2 regions of the Mesorhizobium sp. EU05-FHT14A09 genome follow, and region 2 is predicted to be linked to the other one. Evidence: riboswitches for the same ligand, from Rfam matches in the RefSeq annotation. Region 2 holds a riboswitch; the other holds the start of a gene.
What was found. A riboswitch is a leader RNA that binds a small molecule or an ion and turns the genes downstream of it on or off. The one in region 2 is predicted to bind cobalamin.

Region 1: linked by a shared signal. The riboswitch ahead of AC3WTO_RS07825 (ribonucleoside-diphosphate reductase subunit alpha) and the one ahead of AC3WTO_RS10880 (DUF1636 family protein) in region 2 are both predicted to bind cobalamin.

The regions. Positions count from the first base shown of each region.
Region 1 is NZ_JBYTDF010000002.1:102,401-109,995, forward strand. Features, by position in the region: gene AC3WTO_RS07810 (SAM-dependent methyltransferase) at 1-133, opposite strand, end outside; gene AC3WTO_RS07815 (hypothetical protein) at 130-372, opposite strand; gene AC3WTO_RS07820 (ribonucleotide-diphosphate reductase subunit beta) at 363-1,496, opposite strand; gene AC3WTO_RS07825 (ribonucleoside-diphosphate reductase subunit alpha) at 1,526-4,432, opposite strand; cobalamin riboswitch at 4,538-4,737, opposite strand; gene AC3WTO_RS07830 (GntR family transcriptional regulator) at 5,085-5,777, shown strand; gene AC3WTO_RS07835 (MFS transporter) at 5,798-6,946, opposite strand; gene AC3WTO_RS07840 (DUF2946 family protein) at 7,270-7,595, shown strand, end outside.
Region 2 is NZ_JBYTDF010000002.1:718,839-726,433, reverse strand. Features, by position in the region: gene cobG (precorrin-3B synthase) at 1-394, opposite strand, end outside; gene cobN (cobaltochelatase subunit CobN) at 391-3,801, opposite strand; gene cobW (cobalamin biosynthesis protein CobW) at 3,805-4,842, opposite strand; gene AC3WTO_RS10880 (DUF1636 family protein) at 4,839-5,270, opposite strand; cobalamin riboswitch at 5,305-5,508, opposite strand; gene AC3WTO_RS10875 (LysR family transcriptional regulator) at 5,568-6,482, opposite strand; gene AC3WTO_RS10870 (NmrA family NAD(P)-binding protein) at 6,590-7,483, shown strand; gene AC3WTO_RS10865 (AAA family ATPase) at 7,533-7,595, opposite strand, start outside.

The DNA of each region.
Region 1 (7,595 bases), 620 kb from region 2:
TATCGGGGGCCTCGCCGGGATCGTGGTCCGGGATAAAAAACAGAGTCACATGGCCGCGGACGTTAATTACCTGAACCGTCACGAAATCCGGATTGCCGGCCCCGATCGCGACGATGAGGACCTTGCGCCTCATTGCCGGATCGCCGCCCCCGGGATGACCGACCCTTGCAGGGCTTCGAAGAGCTCGACGAGCCGGCGTGGTCCTGGATGGTCTCCCTGGTATCCCCGCAATCTGGCGATCTCGATCTTCGCAGCTGCAGCGAGGTCCGTCCCGACAGGTTGCGTGACCAGCCAGGAAAGGAACACATCTTCCGGCTGCGGCAGGGCTGGCGATTGTCCGGCGATGTGCCGTGGCTCGACGTTCAGTCCCATGCCAGCGCCCCACCGTTCTGGTACTCGATGACACGGGTCTCGAAGAAGTTTTTCTCCTTCTTCAGGTCCATCGCCTCGGACATCCAGGGAAACGGATTTTCGGTTTCCGCAAACACCGGCAGAAGACCGAGCTGTGCGCAGCGCCGGTTGGCGATGAAATGCATGTACTGCTCGCAGAGTGCCGCGTTCAGCCCGAGGAACCCCCTCGGCATGGTGTCGCGGCCGTATGAGGCCTCCAGTCCCGCGGCATCCGCGATCATGCCGCGCACCTCTTCCTGGAACGCCTTCGTCCACAGATGCGGGTTTTCGATCTTGATCTGGTTGATGACGTCGATGCCGAAATTGAGATGAATCGACTCGTCGCGCAGGATGTACTGGTACTGCTCGGCGATGCCGACCATCTTGTTGCGCCGGCCGAGCGACAGGATCTGCGCGAAGCCGGTATAAAACCACATGCCTTCGAAGATGACGTAGAAGGCAACGAGATCGCGCAGGAAGGCCTGGTCCGTTTCCAGCGTGCCGGTCTGGAAATCCGGATCGTCGAGATGCTGCGTATGTTTCAACGCCCACGCAGCCTTGTCGGTGATCGACGGCACCTCGCGATACATGTTGAACAGCTCGCCTTCGTCCAGCGACAGGCTTTCGACGATGTACTGGAAGGTGTGGGTGTGGATAGCCTCTTCGAAAGCCTGGCGCAGCAGATACTGGCGGCATTCGGGGTTGGTGAGATGCCGGTAGATGGCCAGCACGATATTGTTGGCGACGAGCGATTCCGAGGCGGCAAAGAAGCCGAGATTGCGCTTGATCATGCGCCGCTCGTCGTCGGTGAGGCCGTCCTTTGACTTCCACAGCGCGATGTCGGTCTGCATCGACACTTCAGTCGGCATCCAGTGATTGTTGCAGCCGGAGAGATATTTCTCCCACGCCCAGCGATATTTGAGCGGCAGCAACTGATTGACGTCGGCGCGCGCGTTGATCATGCGTTTTTCGTCGACGGAAACGCGGGCACCACTGCGATCGATCTCGCCAAGGCCGGTGGCGGCGGCGGATGTCAGGTCGGGCGCGAGATCGATGACGACTTCGGGTTGGGTCTTTAAAGCCTGGGGTTCGGACCAATCGAGCATCTTGTTGTCTCCTTCTTTTTGTTTGCCGCTCACTGACAGGCTTCGCATTCCGGATCGTCGATGGCGCAGGCCTTGCCCCAGGCGGCATCGGCATTGACGACGATCGGCTGGGCGGCCGGTGGTGCTGCGGCCACGACCGCAGAAACGGCGTTGAGCTTGCCGTCAGTGCCTTTCAGCGTCGACTTCTCGACATGCGTGGCCGAGCGCGAGCGCAAGTAGTAGGTCGTCTTCAAACCCTTGCGCCAAGCCAGGCGATAGAGTTCGTCGAGTTTCTTGCCAGACGGGTTGGCGATGTAGAGGTTGAGCGACTGCGCCTGGTCGATCCATTTCTGCCGGCGCGAGGCGGCATCGATCAGCCAGGACGAGTCGATCTCGAAGGCGGTCGCGTAGAGTGCCTTGACGTCATCCGGCACCCTGTCGATCTGGCCAAGCGAGCCGTCGAAATATTTGAGGTCGGAGATCATCACCTCGTCCCACAGGCCGCGCGCCTTGAGATCATGCACGAGTTGCGCGTTCACCACGGTGAAGTCGCCCGACATGTTCGATTTGACGAAGAGGTTCTGGTAGCCGGGCTCGATCGACTGCGAAACGCCGCAGATGTTGGAAATGGTCGCGGTCGGCGCGATCGCCATGCAGTTCGAGTTGCGCATGCCGGTTTTCTTGACCCGCTTGCGCAACGCCTCCCAGTCGAGCGTGGAAGACGCGTCCATCTCCACGCCGGGCCGCGCCTTTTCGAGCAAGGCAATGGAGTCGATCGGCAAAATACCCTTCGACCACAGCGATCCGTCATAACTTGGATAACGGCCACGCTCGGCGGCGAGGCCGACCGACGCCGAGATGGCCTGATAGCTGATCGCCTCCATGCTGGCATCGGCGAAGGCGATCGCCTCATCCGAGGCATAGGGAATGCGCAGGAGCTGAAGCGCATCCTGGAAACCCATCAGCCCCAGCCCTACCGGCCGGTGGCGCAGGTTGGAACGTCGCGCCTCGGGGATGGTGTAGAAATTGATGTCGACGACATTGTCGAGCATGCGCATGGCAACAGTGACGGTCCTTGCCAGGCGATCGAGGTCGAGCCCCTTCTCCGTGATGTGATTGACGAGGTTGATGGAGCCGAGATTGCAGACAGCGACCTCGTCCTTCGACGTGTTCAGTGTGATCTCGGTGCACAGGTTGGACGAATGCACCACGCCGACATGGCCTTGTGGCGAGCGGATGTTGCAGGGATCCTTGAAGGTGATCCAGGGATGACCCGTCTCGAACAGCATGGTCAGCATCTTGCGCCAGAGATCGACCGCGCGGACCTTGCGGAACACCCTGATCCCACCCGCGGCTGCCTTCGCTTCACAGGCCTCATAGGCCTGCCGGAAGGCGGAGCCGTAGAGATCGTGCAGGTCGGCCGTTTCGTCGGGTGAGAACAGCGTCCATTCGCCATTGGCCTCGACCCGTTCCATGAACAGGTCCGGCACCCAGTTGGCGGTGTTCATGTCATGCGTGCGGCGGCGATCGTCACCTGTATTCTTGCGCAGGTCGAGGAACTCCTCGATGTCGACATGCCAGGTCTCCAGATAAGCGCAGACCGCACCCTTGCGCTTGCCACCCTGGTTGACGGCGATGGCGGTGTCATTCGCCACCTTCAGGAACGGCACAACGCCCTGGCTCTCGCCATTGGTGCCCTTGATATGAGCGCCAAGGCCGCGAACCGGCGTCCAGTCATTGCCGAGGCCGCCGGAATATTTAGCCAGCAGCGCATTGTCCTTGACCGCCTTGAAGATACCGTCGAGGTCGTCGGCGACAGTGGTCAGGAAGCAAGACGACAGCTGCGGTCGCAGCGTGCCGGAATTGAACAGCGTCGGCGTCGAGGCCATGAAGTCGAAGGACGACAGCAGGTCATAGAATTCGATGGCCCTCGCCTCGCGATCGATTTCGCGCACTGCAAGCCCCATCGCAACCCGCATGAAAAAGGCCTGCGGCAGTTCGAAACGTCTGCCCGTGGTGTGCAGGAAGTAGCGGTCGTACAGCGTCTGCAGTCCAAGATACTGAAATTGCAGGTCGCGCTCAGGCTTCAGCGCCGCGCCCAGCCGCGCGAGGTCGAAACGACCGAGTTCTGGATCGATCAATTCGGCGTCGATGCCTGTCGTGACGAATTCAGCGAAATAGGATGCATAACGCGTGCCCATCTCGGCCTGCGTTGCCTGCTCGCCGCGCCCGGTGACGAAACTCAAGGCCTCGCGACGCAGGCGGTCGAGCAACAGGCGGGCCGAGACGAAAGCGTAATTCGGTTCGGTCTCAATGAGCGTGCGCGCTGCCAGGATCGGCGCCAAGGACAACTCATCCAGCGTGATGCCGTCATAGAGATTGCGGCGTGCCTCGGTGAGAATGGCATCCGGCGAAACGGCCTCCAGACCGGCGCAGGCCTCCTCGACGACGCGCGAGAATCGCGCCTCGTCAAGCGGTGCGAGAACTCCATCCTCGCGCTTCACATGGAGCGAGGCGCTCGGCGTTTCCGCATCCGTCTTTTCCGCCAGGCGCTCGCGCGCCCGCTCGGCGCGATAGAGCACATAGGCGCGCGCAACCTTGTGGTGTTCGCCGCGCATCAGCGCGAGTTCGACCTGATCCTGGATCTCCTCGATGTGGAAGGTGCGACCGGCCTCGAAGCGCCTTGTCAACGCCGCGACCACCTGCGCGGCCAGGTCCTCGACGACATCGTGCACACGCCGCGAGCCTGCTGCGGTCGAACCCTCGACCGCGAGGAAAGCCTTGGTCAAAGCCACCACGATCTTCGTCGCGTCGAACGGCGTCACGGCGCCATTGCGGCGTATCACCTTGTAGCCAGGCTCGGCCGCGGGCGTGCCCCGGCTTTCAACAACGGCGCTTTCGGCAAGCGGCGAAGCCTGGAAGGCTCCATTCGTGGTGAATACTGCAGTCGTGGCCATATCATCCCCGTGGCGCTGTGGACGGGGAATTCGGGGAACGCAGTGGCGATTTCGGACGCGACGATGCCCGGGCCAAGCGCACCTCCGGGACACCCCGCCCGAGGTTCGTTCAAATCCGTCGCGGCAGGTCTCCTGGCTCGCAGGTCGTCGCCCTTGTCGGCCTTCCCGGTGCGTTACGGCACCAGTGGCATTCTTCGACGCGGGCTCACTGCTTACAGTTGCGGGGGCAGCACCGGCTTTGCACCGGCTTCCCTCTTAGCTCCCGAACCAGACGACTCGGGAGAACCTCGACTTCGATATCTGGTATAGAATGCCAGCAGCATGTCAACAACTGGTAGCAGAAGCAGGCCATCCAAGGCATTCTCGGCCCGGCGCAGTGGATATCCTGTGGGCAATTTCACTGGCCTCTATCATCGCAACCGCTCAACGGTCCGGTTCAGACCGGGTTGCGGCGGCGGGATGGGCTTGGCGGCGGTACTTCAGCCTGCTCCATGTCACAGCTGTCGATGGCGCTTGCGATGTGGCTTACCGCAATTCATTATGTCCTTGAAATGATGCGAGCTTCGGCCGCCTGGCGCTAAGATGCAATCGACACGCATTGGCTTCGCAAGCTGAACAGTAGCCCGTGCGAAAAGTGAACCGCGCACCACCAATGGCCGAGAAGATGCATTTAGGACTGACGGCCGTCGACACGGCCCCCCTGCACGAGAAAGTCTACCTCGAACTGGTCCGCACACTGATGTCGGGCCAGTTCGCACCGGGTCAGAAGTTGACGTCACGAAAGGTCGCGAAAGAACTGGGAACGAGCGACATGCCGGTTCGCAGCGCCTTCATGCGCCTGCAGGCTCTGAAGGTTCTGTCGCCCCTGCCCAACGGCAGCATGGAAGTGCCCACCATGTCCGCCGAGCGGTTTTCGCAGTTGACGGCAACACGTACTCTTCTGGAGGGGGCAGCCACGGAACTCGCCGCTCAGCGTATCAATGGCAATGCACTACGCACGATACGCCGTCATTGCGCAGACTTGACGGCGGCGGCGCAGGCCGGAGACATCAACGACTACCTGCGCAAGAACTACGCTTTCAAATTTTCGATCTATCGGTACAGCGGCAACGATCAGATGATCTTCCTGATCGAGACCGTGTGGATGCAGGTTGGGCCGTTCCTGCGCAATCTGGCCCGCGGGTTCGAGAACAATTTAGCCTCGATCCTGGAGATCGATTACCATGACGAAGTTGTCGCGGCGATCGCCGAACACGACGGCGCCCGTGCCCGCGTCGCTATCGTCCGGGATATCAGCGACGGCTATCAGCACCTGCTGAGGCACGCTCCATTTCCGAATGCTTAGGCTTGCCGTCCCCACCTTCTTCAGGCTGGCTTTCCCTCGACGGCAGCAACCGGTCGCTGCATGAACACGGCAGCCGCGAGCAATGAACAAACACCGAGCACCGCGGTTGCGCCAGCCAGCGCCGGTATGCCGATATTCTCGATGACAAGCCCCCCGACCCAACTGCCCGTTCCTATGCCGACATAGATGAGTGAGCTGTTGGCGGCCAGGACGACGTTCGACATGCCGCTGGCATGAGCGAGCAAGCGATGCTGGATCGGAACGAGATACATGTAACTGACAATCCCCCACAGGAAAGCGACGGCAACGGCCAGTGGCGCATTGTTCCGCAGGACAACCAATGCCACCAACAGCGCGGTTTGCACTGCGACTGCCGCAATCAACACCACCGTTGGTCCTGCTTTGTCGGTAAGCATTCCGGTCGCAATGTTACCGAGCACTGCTCCAACTCCATAAGCGAGTAGAACTGCCGGCAAGATTGGGGTGCCGTCATAGGCCGTGTCGGCCAGCAGAAGGCTCACATAGGAATACACGATGAACTCTGCGATCACGACAAACAGGGTCACCGACAGAAGCCCGTAGACGGCGGCGGGAAGTGATCGCCAATCTCCCCGGCCCTCCGGCTTGCCTTGAATGGAAGGCTGGCCGGACAGAAGCGCGGCAAGCATCACGGTTGCCAGAAAGCCAAAGAAGACGACGAAAAAGAACGAAAAACGCCAGGATAGGGCCGTAGCAATCCATGACGTCAATGGAACACCGATCGCCTGCGAAACAGTCATCCCGCCGAAGATGAACGACAGCGCCACCCCCTTGCGGTCCGGTGGCAGCAGTTCGGTTGCCAATGCGGTTGCCGCCGGAGTGAACATGGCAGCGCCATAGGCGGAAGCGATACGACCGACGATCAACACGGCAAAATTTGGGGCAAACCCGCAGACCAGATTGGCTGCGGCAAACAGGCCAACCGCAAGGATCAAGACATTGCGCCGGCTCCACCGACGAAACATCCAGGCGTTCAAAGGCGCGAAGACCGCGTAGCAGAACGCGTAGCTCGACACGATCCATCCAGCCGCCGCCGGGGCGATCGCAAGCTCCTTCATTACCGCATCGAGCGCTCCCAGAGCGACATAGGCATCCAGCCCCACGGCAAAAGCACCAAGGGTGAGCGCCACAAGCAAGACTCGATGGCGCGTTCGCGTTGCTTGCTCGGCAAATGCTGAACACAAGATTTCTTCTCCGCCCCGGAAATCAAACGGCGAATGCCAACAAGAAATAAAAATGTCAACAAGCTCATCATAAATTCAGAAAATACATTAAACTCATTTCAAATATTGGAATATATAATTGATAATTATTTCAGGAATTGAAATTCCACCCCAACAACCCTATCTGGGAACACGGACCGCGGACGCACAACATCGAACCCTCTAAGGCTCCGTTTATCTGCCGCAGTGACTTCCTCTTAAGAGTCTGGCATCTGAACGCCATGGGAGCCATGCGGGACATCTTCAGGGACAGGCTGACGGCCACCGCCGTCGCAGCCATGCTTGTCTACCTGTTCCTGCTGCAGGCCTTCGTGGCAGGCATGACGCAAGGCGCGATGGCTGCCGCTGCGGCCGACCCGCTGCATGTCATCTGCACAACCGACGGCGCAGGTTCTCCATCCGATCCAGCCGGACCGATGGGAAAGGGCAGCACCTGCCCCTGCGCAGCATTGTGCAGCATCCCCGGACTGGCTGCCCCGGCCGTCGTGGCCGCACAAGACCAGGTCTATCTGACGGCAACCCGCCCCGAGCCTGTCCCGCCGCAACGGACATCAGA
Region 2 (7,595 bases):
CTTTCGGGCCGAGCCTTTCGGCCAGGTCGGTTTTTTGGATCGCCTTGCGCAGAGCTTCCGCGAGCGGGCGTGGATCGGCAATCTCCTGCACATCCAGCCCAGCCAAGGGGCCGGTCTCGACCGGAACGCCCGTTCGCACGGCGATGTCCAGTGCATTCACATCGGCTGCGAGTTTTCCGGCGCTTGCAGCAGTCAGGCCACGGATCTGGATGGAGCCGCGCGCGGTGACTTCCATGATGCCGTTGCCGTGCCGCGTGGCGGATTCCGAGAGTCCGATCAGTGCCTTGGGAGAAAGTCCTCCAGCAACAGGGTTGAGCCGCACCAGCAGCCCGTCGCCGGTCTGCATCGGCGTCGACAGAGCGGGGCAGGCGCCGCGGCGCTGGAAGGCGTTCATTCCGCCGCCTCCGCTCCCTTCGGCGCATTGCCCCGGGCTTCGGCGATCAGGGCGGCCAGATCGTCGTCGACCGAATTGCGCAGCGGGTGCCACAGTCCCCGCCGTCGGGCCGACTGGAAGCGCTCGGCGATGAAGCTGGCGGCTTGCGGGTTTTCGGCCAGCAGGAATGCCCGCACCGCATCGTCCCCGAGATAGGCGTCGTGCACGGCGCCGATCAGGTTGCCGGCGATGGCCTGCGTCGTCTCGGCAAAGCCGATCAGGCGGTCGACCGTTTCAGCGAATTCCGAGGCGCCGCGCGGTCCGTGCCGCATCTGGCCCTCGATGAACCGGCGGTTGATGGCGCGGGCCCGCACCACACGGGTAACGGCTTCCGACACCGAGCGCGGCCTGGGTTTGGCGGGATCCGTGGTGTCGAGGACGATGACGTCCGCGCTCTTGCCGAGCGCTGCGACGGCAGCGGAGAAGCCGCCGATGAACGCGACATCGGCGGAGCCTTCAAGGATGTCGCGGCCGGGGTCATCGCCGGTATGCACAAGCAGGTCGGCTTCCGCGATGCGACCGGCAAATGCCCCCGGCGCGGCAGAACCTTCGCCTTCGGCGCCGCCATAGGCGTGCGAGGCGGCTTCCAGATAGGCTCGACCGAGTTCCTCGCGGCTTTCCCATTCTCCGCCGGCAAGCATCGCCTCCAGCCCGGCACCGTAGGTGCCAGGCGAGGAGCCGAAGATGCGCGGCTCGACCCGACCTGCCGCGCGTGTCGCCGCGGCAAGCGGGTTTTCGCTATCGTCCTCATCGCGCTGCGCCACCGCGCGTGCCGCAGCGTCGATCAGGGCGATCTGGGTGGGGAACATGTCGCGGAACAGGCCGGAAATACGCCAGGTGACGTCGACACGTGGCCGTCCGAGCGTGGCCGGTGGCAACACTTCGATCCCGGTGACGCGACCGGTGGCGGCGTCCCACTGCGGGCGGCAGCCCATCAGCGCCAGGCCCTGCGCGATCTCCTCGCCCCCGGTGCGCAGGGAGGCAGACCCCCACAGGTCGATGACCAGGGCGCGCGGCCAGTCGCCATGACCCTGCATGTAGCTGACCACGATCTCGTCGGCGGCCGCCTTGCCGAGATCGAAGGCGGTCGGCGTCGGCATGGTCCGCGGGTCGGCGGTGAACAGGTTGCGGCCGGTGGGCAGGACGTCTATGCGGCCGCGGGCAGGCGCACCCGCCGGGCCGGCGGCGACATGGCGGCCATCGAGGGCCGCGAGCAGCGCCGCCTTTTCGTTGGTTGCGCTTTGCAGGCGCAATGCGTCGGTTTCGCCGTCCTCGGAGCGGCCATAGACGTGCAGCCCGTCCTTGACCGCGAAGTCCTTGAGGTCACACAGCCAGGCGTCGATGCGGCGCAGCGCTTCATCGGGCGCATCGGTCTTGGCGACGCCGGCCTCCGCTGCGAGGCCGGTTTTTGCGGCCGTTTCGACGATCAGCCTGGCCAACCGGTCGCGGCGGCGGCGGTCGAGCCCGTCGGCCTGGGCGTATTCATCAACCAGCCGTTCGAGCTCCTGCTGGTGATCGTCCAGGCCGGCACCGGTCAACGGCGGCGGCAGATGACCGAGTGTGACCGCCGCGACGCGGCGCTTGGCTTGCGCAGCTTCGCCGGGATTGGAAACGATGAACGGGTAGATCACCGGCAGTCCGCCGGTGACGATTTCTGGAAAGCAATTCGGGCCGAGGGCGACGGTCTTGCCGGGTAGCCACTCCAGCGTGCCATGCGCTCCGACATGAATGATCGCGTGTGCGCCGAGTGATTTCTGCAGCCACAGGCCGAAGGCAACCAGTTCGTGACGCGGCGGCAGCGTCGGATCGTGATAGTCGGCGCGACGGTCCGCGGAGCGGCCACGATCGGGTGCCAGCGCCACGGTGACATTGCCGAAGGTCGCTGCGCGGAACGGGAAAGGGGATCCGCCGGCTTCGCCCCAGGCGTCGGATACGGTCTGGCGCGCATCTGCCGGCAGGTCACTGGAAAGCGCAGCGTAGTCGTCGGCCGCCAGGCGCTGGCCTGCCTGTCCCAGAAGGTCGAGCAGCCGGCGTGGGGATTCAGGAATCTTCTCAACGAAATAGCCGGCATCGTTAAGGTCGTGCAGCATGGCGAGCACGGAGGAGGGTACGTCGAGACCGACGGCGTAACCGGTACGGCCTGGCGCACTCGGATAGTCGGGAACAAGGATGACAAGACGCCGTTCGGCCGGGGCCGCCTGCTGGAGCCTTATATGCGCTGCGATACGGTCGGCGACACGCTCGACACGATCGGGCTCCGGTCTGTTGGCGAAAGCACGAAAGGCGAGTGCGGTGTCCGCCTCCAGTTCGGCCTTGAAGGAAATGGCGCCGGCCAAGATGCGGCCATCCAGCTCCGGCAGCACGACATGCATGGCGAGATCGGCCGGGGCCAGGCCGCGCTGGTTGGTCTCCCACGCATCGCGCCGTGTGGTGGCGACGATGACCTGGAACACCGGCACGCCGGCGCGGTCGAACAGGGTCTCGGCGCCTGGCTCTGCGCTGGACGCAAACGCAGTGGCGGTAACGATGGCGGCAGGATTGAGCATCCTGAATGCCGCTTCAACAAACGCAACGGCGTTTTGGTCCTTCAATGAAGAGACGAAGATCGGCACCGGAGCGAGATTTTGGCGGTAGAGTGCGTCACATAAGGCGTCTATCGGTGCCACATCGGCCGCCAGCAGCATCGAACGGTAGAAGATTATTGGTACGACGGGAGCGAATTTATGGTCGCCTCCGTTGTGCCGGATCCGAAACCCCTCCAGCCTACCGACAATCTCCCCCGTTAAGGGGGAGACTGCGGTGAGAGGGAGGGGGTTGGAGGCCGAGACGTAAAATCCGGCCTTGGGCACTTCGACCGGTTGGCTCACGGCGACATTGCGGCCGCAATGTCCGGCGAGGCGTTGGACCAGTGCCGTCATGTTGGCCGGCCCGCCCTGACGAAAATAGGCGAGCAGGGCGGCAAGCTCGTCCGCAGGCAGGGTGGAAGCTTCGGTGAGGCGCGGATCCTCGTCGTGGGACTCGCCGGGCAGCAGCGCGAGCTTGATGCCTTTGGCGCGGGCAGTCGCGGCAAGCTGGTCGCAACCGTAGCGCCACCAGTCGTAGCCGCCGAGGATACGCACCAGGATCACCTTGGCATGCTGTGCGACGCTGTCGATCCAGAGATCGACCGACATGGGATGGCGAAGGTCGCGAAGCGCTGCCAGCCGCATCGAGGGCAGGCTGCCGGCATCCGCCTGCCAGGCGGACGCCAATCCGGCCAGATCGCTGTCGGTGAAAGACAGCGCCACCATCTCCGCCGGCTGCTGGCGCAGGTCGACCGGCTCGGCGATATCGTCGAGCGAGGCGGAGGTGGTGGTCAGTATGTGCAACGTTTATCCTACCAGGATCTTCTCGATGGCCGGGCGGTCGAGGCCCTTCAGCCCGATCACCACCAGCCGCGATCGGCGGTCGTCTTCGGCCGTCCAGGCGCGATCATAATAGTGGTTCACGCGCGGTCCAACCGCCTGCAGCAGAAGCCGCATCGGCTTGGCGTCGACTTCGACGAACCCCTTCACACGCAGCACGTTTTCCTTGTCTGCCGCTTCCGCGACACGCCGGGCGAGATCTTCCGGATTGGCGACGGCAGGAATCTCGACCACGAACGTGTCGAAGTCATCATGCTCGTGGTCGCCCATGCCGTCATGATGGCTCTTGCGGTTCTCTATATCGTCTTCGACGGCGAGGCCGAGCCCAAGCAGCACAGAGGGATCGACCTTGCCCTGAGCCGTCGGCACCACCTTGACCGCGCGTGAGATGTGCTCGCTGAGCACGGCGTTGGCGCGTGCAGCACCTGCCTCGTCCAGCAGGTCGTTCTTGGACAGGATGATCAGGTCGGCGCAGGCAACCTGGTCTTCGAACACTTCTTCGACCGGGTCGTCATGGTCGAGTGAGTCGTCTGCGGCGCGCTGAGCGGCCAGCGCATCCATGTCGGAGGCGACGCGACCTTCGGCCAGCGCGGGGCCGTCGACCACGGCGACGACGCCGTCAACGGTGACGCGGTTCTTCACGCTCGGCCATTGGAAGGCCTGCACGAGCGGCTTTGGCAGCGCGAGGCCGGAAGTTTCGATCAGGATGTGATCAACCTTCGGTGTGCGTGCAAGGATCTGGTCGAGCGCCGGCACGAAATCGTCGGCGACCGTGCAGCAGATGCAGCCATTGGCGAGTTCAACGATGTTTTCTTCCGGACAGCTGTCGACGCCGCAGCCTTTGAGGATCTCGCCGTCGACACCGACATCGCCGAATTCATTGACGATCAGCGCCAGCCGCTTGCCCTTTGCGTTTTCGAGGATGTTGCGGATGAGTGTCGTCTTGCCGGCGCCGAGGAAGCCGGTGACGACGGTGCAAGGCACGCGGGAAACGGAGGCGGTCATGTCTGGTCCTTCAGTATTGCAAGGGGAGGGATGCGCGCGACGAGGCCGCGCTTGAGCGAATCGGGACGGCCCCGCCATGGGATCAGGCCATCCTGCGATGTTGCGAAAAGTTCCGCTCCGGTGACGAGATCGGAACCCGAGTCGATGGTCAGGTCACCGAAGACATAACTCCAGCAGCCGTCGCGCAGCAGTGCGGCCGAAAGCCGGCGCTTGCAGTTACCGAGGCACTCGACGGTGCGGACATCGATGGTCTGGCGATCGTCAGCGGCGGCGCGGGTGGCTTCGGCCAGCCGCGCGCCGGCGCGGGGATGGCTATCGGAGCCATTCTCGTCACGGCAGGACGAGCAGACGATGACAGTGACCGGGGCGGTCCCAATAGCCGCTGTCACACTCTCCGTCTCAGCTGAAAAACTGCCGTCGCGATCCAAATCAGGCTCCTTGCCCGGGACACCCGCCAGGCGTTGGGGTTCTGTTGAGACGGCAGGTCTCCTGGCTCGCGGGTCGGTGCCTTGGTGCCGCCTTCCCGGGCATTTCCCAGTGGCTATCGGCCTTGGCTCGCCGCTCACAGTTGCGGGGACAGCCGCGGAGTTGAGGCTGTTGCCCCGCACCGCATTCCCTCTTCGCTCCTCCTGGTGAAGGGAGGAGACCGTCTTTGCCGGATTTAGGCTTGGGCAGGTCACGCTGTCAACGCGTGGTTACGGCGGATCACGTCGCAACTCTGTTGCTCAAACCGTGACGCAATCCCGGCTGCGAGGTTCGATGTGCAGGTTGGCTGCCAGGAAATCGATGAAAAGCCGGGTTTTGGCCAGTGGCAGCCGGGCTGCCGGCCAGACGATGTGGACCGGGACCGCTGGTTGTTCGAAATTCTCCAGGATCACTTCGACCGCGCCGCTGTCGACGAGATCCTGGATCTGCCAGAGTGGCACGCGCCCGATACCCAGGCCGGTCGCGACCGCCGCATGGCTGGCGGCTGCGTTGTCGAGATGCAGCCGGCCGTTCACTTTGACGGTCAGCGGCTTGCTGCTGTCCAGGAATTGCCAGGCGCCGGCATCGCGATCGGTGTTGCGGAAAACGCATGGATGTTCTGCCAGTTCGCTCGGATGGCGGGGCCGGCCATGTTTGCCGAAATAGGACGGTGCGCCGAAGACGACGCGGCGCATGGCGCCGAGCCGGCGTGCCTTCAAGTCGGAATCGGGCAATTCGCCGATGCGGATGGCAAGGTCGATCCCTTCCTGGGCAAGATCGACGAAGCGGTTAGACAGGCTGAGTTCGACCTCCAGCTTGGGGTGCAACTCCATGAAACGGGCGACGACAGGGATGAGATAGCGTGGCCCGAACAGCTCTGGTCCACCGATCCTGAGCAGCCCGGAAGGCTCTGCGCTGCGATCGCCGGCTTCCACCTTCGCCTCAGCGATTTCCTGAAGTGCTGGCTTCACCCGGCGGTAGAAGTCATATCCCGCCTCGGTGGGCTGGGCCCTGTGGGTGGTGCGGCGCACGAGTTCGACGCCGACACTCTTTTCGAGAGCCGCCAGCGAGCGGCTGATCGCCTGGAGAGAGCGGCCGAGATGTCGCGCGGCGGCCGAAAGATTGCCGCGTTCGACGATGGCCAGGAAGGCTTCGACGTCACCAAACCGATCCATGGTGTTTTTCCGATTTCCGGGAGACCGTATCACGGATCGATCGTCTACCAATCGATAAGTGGGAGACCGATGTTCCGGGCATGGAGTTCGCCAAGAAAGGAAAACCGATGTCTGACATGAACAGGAAAACCGTGCTCGTGGTCGGCGCCTCCGGCCGCAGCGGTGGTTACGTCGCTGCGGAGCTTGCCCGTCGGGGTGTCATCGTGCGGGCGCTGGCGCGCACCGAAGCCGCCGGGCAGGCGGCGCGAGACAATGGCGCCTCGGAAGTCGCGAAGGGAGACCTGCGTGACGCCGACAGCCTCGACCTCGCGCTGCCCGGTGTGGACGCGGTCTACCATGTCGGTCCGCCTTTCGTGGCGGACGAACCAGCACTCGGTATCGCCATGATCGATGCAGCGAAACGGGCAGGGGTTGGCAAATTCGTATTCTCGTCGGTCATTCATCCGGCCAACGGGCTCGCCAATCATGCCAGCAAGCTATCGGTCGAAGAGGCATTGCTGCGCTCCAATCTCGACTACACCATTCTTTACCCGGCAACGCTGTTCCAGAACATTGCGCCGGCCTGGCCGGCGGTCATCCAGAACGGCGTCTTCGCCGAGCCATTCTCCAATACCGTGCGGCTGGCCCGTGTCGACTATCGTGATGTCGCCGAAGTGGCTGCCGAGGCGTTGACGGGTGACCGGCTCGCCTGTGGCTCCTTCGAGCTGGCTGCCGATGGCATGTATAATCGTGTCGAGATCACCGCCCTCATGAGCGCCGTGCTTGGACGGACGGTCGAGCCGCTGCAGCTCAGCTTCGAAGAGTGGGCAGAAATCGCCAAGCCGCCTTTCAAGGGCGCGTCGCTGGCGCAGCTGGCGCGTGTGTTCGCGTCCTACACGGAATTCGGGTCTGCCGGAAACAGCCTGACCCTGCGGGCCATTCTCGGGCGGGAGCCGCGCACGTTGCGGCAGTATTTCGAAGAGCTTTCCCGCGCGGAGCCACACCCATCGCCGTGGGCTTGATTGGTCTGCGTCAGCGACAGGCTGACCGAAATGACGGCCGCAGCGGCCGTCATACCAGTTGCAGGATTCGGTCGACCGTAGCCTCGACCGGACCACTCGAATCGATCTCGTG